2 regions of the Staphylococcus casei genome follow, and region 2 is predicted to be linked to the other one. Evidence: predicted binding sites of a transcription regulator. Region 2 holds the regulator's gene; the other holds the start of a gene.
What was found. The regulator CtsR, encoded in region 2, represses protease genes until heat stress. The targets are predictions, from matches to a motif close to ATGGTCAATAAAGGTCAAACA.
Positions count from the first base shown of each region.

Region 1 (5,413 bases), 280 kb from region 2:
GCTTTATTAAAATTTGAAGATGTACGTATTGTTAGAGATATGAGAAATTCTGTGAATCGATTAGTAAATTGTGAAACTGCAAATTTAAATAAAACCGTTAGTGCAGCAATGAAGCAAGTGGAAAGTATTCAATTGATTGATCAAGAAATTGGATTAGATAACTTACCAGAACGACTACGGGAAATTGCCAGATTAAGAGTTGAACATCAAGAAGTGTCTCTAAAAGAGCTTGGAGAGATGATGTCTACGGGCAGTATATCTAAATCAGGTGTTAACCATCGCCTAAGAAAGTTAAACGAAATGGCTGATAAACTAAGAACCGGCGAGCCATTAGAATTATAAGGAAATACAAATAATATAAAACGAATGTATAAATTTCAAAAAAAGTAGCTTCCATAATTATGGAAACTATTTTTTTTGAGTTTATAATAAACAATTATTTAGATGGAAAACAGCTATGCTACAAAATATAGCAAATGAAATCATAATAAATGCCTTTCATTAATAAGTTTATTTAAATTAAGCATCGTCATCATCACAATATTTAATGTCGTCATAAGCATGCGTCCAATGATATGGTTGAAGTTCTTTTAGATGTTTGTATAATAATTGATTATTACGTACAGTAACGCCTACTTTTACTTTACCACCCCAATAAGCTAGTCTTTCTTGGCAAGTCCCGCAAGGTGTTAAAATTTTAAAATGACTTTGTGTATCATCTCTAACTACGCAAATAGAATGAGTAATAGCATCTTGATTTTTATGTGCTTCTAAAATGGCACCGGTTTCAATACAAAGCGCTGAGGAAGCATTAATAATTTCTGGTGCTACAGATATGTAGATGTTACCTTTCTTTGAATACATGGCTGCTGCGCCTCCCCAACCTTCAGGGTACCTAGATTTTATAAATTGTTGTGCTGTGTTAAAAAGTTTTTCTTCAATAGTCATATATGCACCTCAATAAAAAGAATTTTCAGTCAATTAAAGTAATGATACCATTATTTCTAAGCATTATTGTCTTGAATTGCTCCAAAATATATAATTTTTAAGGAGAGGTACTTTGGCTAATAACTTAAGAAGCGAAAAATTAGAAATAGAAAGAATCATTTTTATAGGACGCACATATAAAGAGTATTTGAACATGTTTGATTTATCATTAACTGAGTTAGAGAGAAAAAAGATTTTGGACTGTCCTGCTGGAGCTTGTTCATTTTCTGCAATAGGAAGACAAAAAGGATTAAATATAGAAGCGTGTGATATAGCATATTATTTTAATAGAGCTGATTTGTATGCGAAAGGTAAAGAAGACATTCAACATACGATAGAAAAAATGAAAAAATCCAAGAATAATTATAATTGGAATTACTTTAAAAATATAGCGGACTTGAAATATCAGCGTCAACAGGCATTAGAAGATTGCGTCGTAGATATGAAGCGTCACAATAATCGGTACACAGCTGTATCATTACCAGAATTACCGTACTGCGATGAAGCCTTTGATATCGTATTATCTGCGCATTTTTTATTTATGTATGCTGATAGATTAGACTATGCATTTCATATCAAATGTTTGGAAGAACTGTTAAGAGTGAGCAAAAAAGAGCTTAGAATCTTCCCATTGGTTGATTTAGAAGGTCATCGCTATGCATATTTAGATCATATCATTAAAAATTTAACTGAATTAGGGTATAGCATCAATGAATGCAAAGTAGATTATGAATTTCAAACACATGCTCATACGATGTTAAAAATAGTGAAGTGATTATTATCACTTTTGTTTATATAAAGATTTCAAATGGTTAATAGTGTTGATTAGACACCTATTATCACCTTTAACTACAAATATACGCTTGTACCTAAGATAAGCATTAAACTGTTATAAAAAAACATTATTCAGCATCTGCTTAATAATGTCCTTCACAAATAAATATGATATTATAATCCCCTCGAAGGGAGTCGAACCCCTATTCTAAGAACCGGAATCTTATGTGTTATCCATTACACTACGAGGGGGGAATTTAACAATACTTTAAGTGTACAAATCTTAATAGCAATGGTCAATAACAACTGAAGAAATTTCGTAAAAATTTCAAGCGTTATTTTTTGACCATGTTTGACTTTTGGGTTAAAATATATTTATCAGTTAGAAATAAGGAGGCAATATTAATGAATTTAATACCTACAGTAATTGAAACAACAAATCGTGGGGAACGTGCATATGACATTTACTCACGCTTATTAAAAGATCGTATTATCATGTTAGGTTCACAAATCGATGATAATGTAGCAAACTCTATTGTTTCTCAATTATTATTCTTACAAGCACAAGATGCTGAAAAAGATATCTACCTTTATATCAACTCGCCGGGTGGTAGTGTAACAGCTGGTTTTGCAATCTATGACACAATCCAACATATTAAACCAGATGTTCAAACAATTTGTATTGGTATGGCTGCGTCAATGGGTTCATTCTTACTTGCAGCTGGTGCAAAAGGTAAACGTTTTGCATTGCCAAATGCTGAAGTAATGATTCACCAACCATTAGGTGGTGCACAAGGTCAAGCAACAGAAATTGAAATTGCTGCGAACCACATTCTTAAAACACGTTCTAAATTAAATCAAATTTTAGCAGACCGTACAGGTCAATCTATTGAAAAAATCGAAAAAGATACAGATCGTGATAATTTCTTATCAGCTGAAGAAGCTAAAGCATATGGTCTGGTTGACCAAGTTATGGTTCCAGAATCATAAGTTGAAATTAAAGTTTTAATAAAAAAGACAAGTCGTTATAACGACTTGTCTTTTTTTGACATCAATTTCTGTTTGACTTTATTATTATAGAAAAGTTTTGCTGATACAACGGATAGCATTAATCCTACAATGATAAAAATAGAAGATACTATCGTCATAGCCAGCGACTTATCAAAAGCAAAACAGCCATTTAATAAAAGTAATAAACCAACAATGAGTAATAATATATGTGTTAGACCATCTGCTTTCATTTTATCCCTCGCATAAAAAGTTAATGAACTAAATCTTCCAAAGCAATTTTTAAATCTGGATATTTAAATTTAAAATCAATAGCCTGTAATTTATTTGGAATTACTTTTTGAGTATCGAGTACGACTGTTGACATTTGTCCTAATACTAATCTGAGCGCGAAAGAAGGTACCCAAGTATAGTGTGGACGATGTGTAACGCGAGCGAGTGTATAGCCAAATAAATTTTGATGTTCCACGATTGGGGCAGTGAAGTTAAACACGCCTTGAGCTTTTTCGGTATTAATTGTATGAAGAATAGCTCTTGTTAAATCATCTAGGTGAATCCATGAATACCATTGTCTTCCAGTACCAAGTTTACCACCAAGATAAAGTTCGTAAGGCAGTTTCATTAAAGGTAGAGCACCGCCTGATTGAGATAGCACCATTCCAAATCTACCAATTACGACGCGTGTACCTAATGATTCAAATTGACGAGCACGTCTTTCCCATTGATAAACGACTTCTGAAAGAAAATCGAAGGGTAAAGTTTTGTATAACTCTGTATAGGTTCTATTTAAATCTGGTTTATAGTAACCTATAGCACTTGCATTGAAGAATACAGAAGGTCTTTGTTCGCGATTTTTAAATAAATCAAATAATGCTTGGGTAGATTGTAAGCGACTTAACATAATGGATTGCTTGTGAGCTTTTGTCCATCGTTGATTTAAGCTAGCACCTGCAAGATTGATGACAATATCAATATGAGGAATTTTAGATTCCCAATCGGGTTCTGACCAATTCACATAAGTGATCTTCGGATGTGAACTTGATTTGTTTTGTCTTGTCAAAATAGTTATGTGTGCATCACTTTGGATGATGGCTTCCACAAGTTGTGTACCTATCATGCCAGTGCCGCCTGTAATTAAATAGTTTTTCATCTTATCACCTCTTAAATAATAGTGCCTAATGATGCAATGATTAAAGGTAGGATAATCTAATCGCATTTGAAGGACATAATTTTTTCAAAATTTGTTCATTAATATGTCATTAACTTCTTGCTAGAAGTATTTAAATTAAAATAGTATAGGTTATAATAAAGGTACCTTCGATATTAATTAATCATCTCTTAATTATTTCGAGTATACCCCATAATATACTAGCGAAGGTAAAATTTTGACTCCCTTTAGTAACGGCCTATGCGAGTATCGTATAGGCCTATATTTATATGTTAACGCAATTAATGACTAGGAACTATCTTTTTAACTTTTGATTACTTTAATAATAAAACTTATACTAGAAGTAGTATTATAAAATAAAAATGCCAACGATGCCAAAAGCAATGAGTATTAAAAAGATTACAAAAACAAAGAGCAGAAAACGTGTTTTTGAATATTTGCGCGCTTCATAGTTGTCGTTTTCAACCATCATTTGACGAAGCCCTTTGTTACTTTTTTCATGCTTAAGGTCAATTTGCTCGTAGTCGTGTAATGGATCATGTTTTTTCATATTGACGACACATCCTGTTATGATAGTAGTATAATTGTAATAAAGTAAGGTTAAAATTCAATGAATATATTGAAAGTAAGATAGCCTATAGATTAATGTAAAGTTGAAACGTGAAGAGAATAGTTAAAGTAGTGATACGTCTATTCTACTATAGATATGACACGACGATAACAGCTGTATTAAAAAATAGTTAATAAGTTTAATTCGTACATGAAATAGTGTAAAATATACTTTTACTATTGGATTATATATGAGAAAAACATAAATGTTATGATATAAATTGAAGTGAGGGGAGCATATGCCAAAGCATAAGCAGGATAATGATTTTGATAATCAAGATAACAAAAAAATGAGTCGTTTTGCAAAAATTGTAAGTGGGATCATTGTATTATTACTTGTAGGTGGATTGATATTTGCCATTTTCGCATTTGTAGATCATTCAAATAAAGCTAATGAACGCTTAAACAATCAAAGCCAAGAAAAGAAAGAGAATAAAAAAGATAAGACTAAAGAAGAGAAAAAGAAAAAAGAAAAATCTACTGAAGAGTCTCAACAAACGCAACAGCAGACACAACAACAAACTCAACAAACACAGCAAACGCAACAACAAACGCAACAACAAACACAGCAACAGACTCAACAACCTGCCACTGCTGAGCGTACTACTGAGGAAAAAACAACAGAAGAGCGTTCAACTGAAGAACCATCGACAGAAGAAAAAACAACAGAAGAACCTTCAACAGAAGAGAAAACGACAGAAGAGCCTTCCACAGAAGAAAAAACAACTGAAGAACCTTCCACAGAAGAGAAAACGACGGAAGAGCCTTCCACAGAAGAAAAAACAACCGAAGAACCTTCCACAGAGGAAAAAAAAACTGAAGAACCAACATCTGAGCCTGCAACAACACAAGAAAAACCAAGCGCTA
Region 1 is NZ_CP125718.1:2,139,437-2,144,849, reverse strand. Features, by position in the region: gene whiA (DNA-binding protein WhiA) at 1-342, shown strand, start outside; gene QMO72_RS10465 (cytidine deaminase) at 520-948, opposite strand; gene QMO72_RS10460 (class I SAM-dependent methyltransferase) at 1,061-1,762, shown strand; tRNA gene QMO72_RS10455 (tRNA-Arg) at 1,942-2,013, opposite strand; gene clpP (ATP-dependent Clp endopeptidase proteolytic subunit ClpP) at 2,167-2,751, shown strand; gene QMO72_RS10445 (hypothetical protein) at 2,787-3,002, opposite strand; gene QMO72_RS10440 (TIGR01777 family oxidoreductase) at 3,023-3,919, opposite strand; gene QMO72_RS10435 (hypothetical protein) at 4,287-4,487, opposite strand; gene QMO72_RS10430 (DUF4887 domain-containing protein) at 4,786-5,413, shown strand, end outside.
Region 1: clpP (ATP-dependent Clp endopeptidase proteolytic subunit ClpP) is a predicted target of CtsR. The motif match lies at 2,101-2,121, and genes of this name have one in related genera.

Region 2 (5,413 bases):
GCTTCATCCATGGATAATTCGATTACTTTCTTCGCTCTAGGTGTGTAATGTAATGCACCCATTTGCTCTTGTCCGTGACCGATTAATTTTTCTACTTCTTCTACTACTTTTTCTTCAGTAATATCGAATTGCTCTAATACTTTTGCTGCAATACCTTCAGGTTCTTTCATCAATCCTAAAAGTAAATGTTCTGTTCCAATATTTGAATGATTTAAGCGAATTGCTTCTTCTTGAGCATGTGCTAGTACGCGCTGCGCACGTTCTGTCAGTCTACCAAATAGCATAATAGCATGACCTCCTAATTTATATGTTCTCTTAAAATATCTGCTCTTTTTTCATTTACTACTCTTTCATCTTCATCATCTAATAAGAATGGTGATTGTATCGCAATCATCAATTCATTAAATTTGAAATCTTCTAATTCAATATAGCCTAAATCAATGCCAAGTTTAACTTCACTTAATCTCAGAGAAGCTTCCTCCATAGATATTAGTCTACTATATTTTAATATTCCTAACGAACGATATACTCTATCTAACGTTTCGGTATGATTATGTTCATTTAAACGTTCACGAATTTGCATTTCTTCGTTAATAATTTGCTGAACAACTTCGGTTAAACTTTCTATAATATTTTCTTCTGTTTTACCTAAAGTCAGTTGATTTGAAATTTGATATATATGGCCATAAACTTGCGATCCTTCACCATATATACCCCTTATTGTAAAACCAAATCGGTTAATTGTTTGAGCGATACGATTCATACGCTTCATAATCGTTAAACCAGGTAAATGCAACATCACACTTGCTCGCATTCCTGTACCAATATTAGTTGGACATGTCGTTAAATAACCTAAATGTTCATCAAAACTAATATCCAATTCACTATCTAAAGTATCATCTAATTTAGAAGCTTTTTCAAATAAGGTTTGTAATGATAAATCATTGCCCATTGCTTGTATACGGATATGATCTTCTTCATTGACCATGAGGCTTAAAGATTCATCTTCATTTAATAACACTGCAGAAGCAGGTTGTCTAATAAGTTCTGGGCTGATAAGATGTTTGGCAACCAGTTTATATTTACTTTGTTGATCCATAGTGTCTAAACGTTGTATAAACATATCTGGAAGCGCATCTTGAACCTCGTTAATTACTCTAAAACCTTCTTGCTCGGACGGAAACATGAGCGGATGAACATGATTTTCTAAATTTCTAGCCAATCGTATTCTTGAAGACATTACAATCGGGCTTTCATCTTTATCGCGCATCCATTCACTCATATATGCGCTGATATTATTTTCACTCATCACTACTCACCTCGCTATCCTCTTTTAATGCTTTGATTTCGTCTCGGACAACGGCGGCCTCTTCAAAGTTTTGATCTTCAATAAGTTGGTTTAAATGTGTTGTTTTTTCTTCGATTTTCTTTTTTAAAGCTAACTTTCTATATGAAGATCGAGGTGTTTTACCTATGTGCTCAATTTGGCCACCTTGCACGCGTCGTACAATATCGATAATGTCATCTTTAAATGTAGCATAGCAATCTGCACATCCAAATTTACCGACATGCGCAATATCTTTCAAAGTCATGCGGCACGTAGGACATCTTTTTTCTTCTTTAAAAGCAATTTCATCAAAATCAATACCATGTTTAGCAGCTAAGTGCTGTAATATTTGTTTTACAACAAAAGCACCTTCAATGTCGTCTTGGGACTGTATATGTTGATTTTGTGTCCAAGGGTTACCTCCTTGCGCACATGTTGGACAGACCCATTTTTCATTAACGCCTTCTTGTCCTTTCACAGCTACTTTTACTTCTGCTTCGTTTAAATGACAATTTTCGCATAGCACGACTAAACACCTCACTTTTTAATAATAATTTATTACAGGCAATAATCTTTTTAAAATATTAGCCCGTATAATATCTCTCGATAATACATCCATTTTTAATGTTTCTCTATCAATCACAGCCGAAATCATCTTCGCTTCTCTTTCATTGATATATTCTTTATCCAGTAAACCATCTATAATATAGTACGCTTGTTGTTGAGATATTGATGGCCCTATAAGTTGCAGTAAGTGATTAATGTAACCTGTTTCGTCTCTATTTTCAATTTTCGTGATTCGAATATAGCCACCGCCACCTCTTTTACTTTCAATTTCGTAGCCATGTTCATTTGTAAATCGTGTTTTAATTACATAATTCAATTGTGAAGGCACACAGTCAAAGCGTTGTGCAATATTTGCACGCTGAATTTCTACAACGTCTTCATTGGCGTCTTCAAATAATTTCTTAATGTACTGTTCTATGATGTCAGACATGTTGTGCATGATTATCACCTCTTTTGACCTTCTTTGACTATATTATATGACCAACTTTGACCTTTTTCAACCAATATGTTTTAAAAATTTTTAATTATGGATGTTAGACGTCCTTAATTTGTTGTATTATAGGTATTAAGAAAAAATAAAAGGGATGAAGTAATTATGCATATTATCATAGGTTTGATCGGTATTGCAGTATTTCTCGGCCTAGCGTTTCTTTTTAGTTCCGACAGAAAAAATATTCGCTGGCAATACGTAGGACTTTTACTCGTAATACAGCTTGTTTTTGCCTTTATTTTGCTAAAAACAAAATTTGGTATCACTGTCATTGGTGGAATTTCAGAAGGATTTAATTATTTGTTAGCAAAAGCAGCAGAAGGTGTAAATTTTGTGTTTGGCGGATTTGAATTTGTCGATCCGAAAAACCCACCATTTTTCTTTAATGTATTACTACCAATTGTTTTTATTTCAGCATTAATTGGTATTTTACAATATACACGTATTCTTCCATGGATTATCAATGTATTAGGCTTAGCAATATCGAAAATTAACGGCATGGGCCGTTTAGAATCATACAATGCTGTTGCGGCAGTTATTTTGGGACAATCAGAAGTATTTATTTCATTGAAAAAAGAATTAGCACATATACCAAGGCAACGTCTTTATACATTAACTGCTTCGGCTATGTCTACTGTTTCAGCTTCAATTATTGGTGCATACTTCACGTTAATTGAACCTCGTTACGTCGTGACAGCAGTAGCTTTAAATCTCTTTGGTGGTTTTATTATCGCTTCTATCATTAATCCTTATAAAGTAGAAGCAAAAGAAGATAAGTTAATCGTTGAAGAAAGTGAATCTGGGAAACAATCTTTCTTCGAAATGTTAGGCGAATATATTTTAGATGGATTTAAAGTCGCAATCATTGTTGGAGCAATGTTGATCGGTTACATCGCTATTATCGCATTACTTAATGGTGTCGTAAGTGCTATTTTCACAGGCATTTCGGGAGGAAGCATTACTTGGGATTTCCAAACGCTTATTGGCTTTGTATTTGCACCATTCGCATTCTTAATAGGTATACCTTGGAACGATGCGGTACAAGCAGGTTCAATTATGGCAACGAAATTATTATCAAATGAATTTGTTGCCATGCAAAGTCTTAGCACTGTTAAAGATATGAGTGATCACGCAAAAGGTGTTATTTCAGTGTTTGTAGTTTCATTTGCAAACTTTAGTTCAATCGGTATTATTTCGGGGGCAATCAAATCACTTAATAATGAAAAAGGCGATATGGTTGCACGCTTTGGTTTAAAACTATTGTTCGGTGCTACACTCGTTTCATTTATTTCAGCAGCAATTGCAGGATTCTTTATTTAATACAAAACAGAGCATGTAAGGTTTATGAACCTTACATGCTCTGTTTATTTTTACGATTAGAATTGTTCCCCGAAGTATATGAAACGATAGTCCTTATACATATACTATACCTTCAAGTGCTTCTGCATACTGATTATACTGTTTCAGTCAGCGCTGATTTTACAATATGATCTATAAAGTACTGTGTCACTCTATAATCATCAGTCAACTCTGGATGGAATGATACACCTAGGTACTGTCCTTCTTGCACAGCAACAATTTTTTCACCAACAGTACTAAGTAATTCTACACCTTCATGTATTTCGGCAATATGTGGGGCTCTAATAAACACACCTTCAATATCCTTAGCAATCCCCTTAACATCTAGTTCATTTTCGAAGCTATCTACTTGTCTACCAAACGAATTTCTTTCGACGGTGATATTTAGTTTATCTAAATATCCTTCTTCTCCAGCAATATGCTTAGCCATTACAATAAGTCCAGCACAGGTACCAAACATAGGTAATGTAGATTGTTGTAATGCCTCTTTAAAGCCATAAAGATTCATCAATCGACGTAAAGTCGTTGATTCTCCACCAGGTAATATTAAACCATCAATTTCATTTAATTGTTCCACACGTTTAACTGCTAGGCCTTCATGACCACTCAGTTCAATATGACGTATATGTTCTCTAACGGCACCTTGTAATGCTAAAACACCAATTTTCATATTACCATCCACGCTCTTGCATACGATCTTCTAATGATAATTCATTGATATCTAAACCTTTCATAGCAGAACCTAGTTCTTTAGCTAAACGGCCAATTAATTCATAATCTTGATAATGTGTTGTCGCTTGTACAATTGCTTTTGCAAATTTTTCAGGATCTTCTGATTTAAAGATACCAGATCCTACGAATACGCCATCTGCTCCTAATTCCATCATTAATGCTGCATCTTGAGGTGTTGCTACACCACCAGCAGCAAAATTAACAACTGGTAAACGTCCATTTTCTTTTATACCTTTTAATACTTCATATGGAGCACCAATATTTTTAGCCTCAGTCATAATTTCATCATCATTCATAACAGTTAAACGACTTACTTCTGAATTGACTTGACGCATATGTCTCACAGCTTCTACAATATTACCTGTACCTGGTTCACCTTTTGTACGTAACATCGCAGCACCTTCACCAATACGTCTCGCAGCTTCACCTAAATTACGACAACCACATACAAATGGAACTGTAAAAGTATCTTTTCGTAAATGGTATTCTTCGTCAGCAGGCGTCAATACTTCTGATTCATCAATGTAGTCAACACCCATTGATTCTAAAACACGTGCTTCAGTAATATGGCCGATACGTCCTTTAGCCATTACAGGTATAGATACTGCATTCATAACTTCCTCTACGATTTTAGGATTGGCCATTCTTGCAACGCCACCAGCTGCTCTTATGTCAGATGGTACACGTTCTAATGCCATTACAGCAACAGCTCCTGCTTCTTCAGCAATCTTAGCTTGTTCTGCATTAACAACGTCCATGATAACGCCGCCCTTTTGCATTTCTGCCATTCCTCTTTTAACTCTTTCGGATCCAGTAACTTTAGACATATTTATTTTACCCCTTTACTTAGTTGATTAAATTCATTTTAAAAGATAAACTGGTATTTAAAAAGGGGCAATTCCAAAATAATTTAAGGGGTCAGAATAAAATGGCTAAAA
Region 2 is NZ_CP125718.1:2,418,858-2,424,270, forward strand. Features, by position in the region: gene QMO72_RS11800 (ATP-dependent Clp protease ATP-binding subunit) at 1-284, opposite strand, end outside; gene QMO72_RS11805 (protein arginine kinase) at 299-1,309, opposite strand; gene QMO72_RS11810 (UvrB/UvrC motif-containing protein) at 1,302-1,853, opposite strand; gene QMO72_RS11815 (CtsR family transcriptional regulator) at 1,872-2,333, opposite strand; gene QMO72_RS11820 (NupC/NupG family nucleoside CNT transporter) at 2,490-3,704, shown strand; gene pdxT (pyridoxal 5'-phosphate synthase glutaminase subunit PdxT) at 3,838-4,413, opposite strand; gene pdxS (pyridoxal 5'-phosphate synthase lyase subunit PdxS) at 4,415-5,302, opposite strand; gene pdxR (MocR-like pyridoxine biosynthesis transcription factor PdxR) at 5,404-5,413, shown strand, end outside.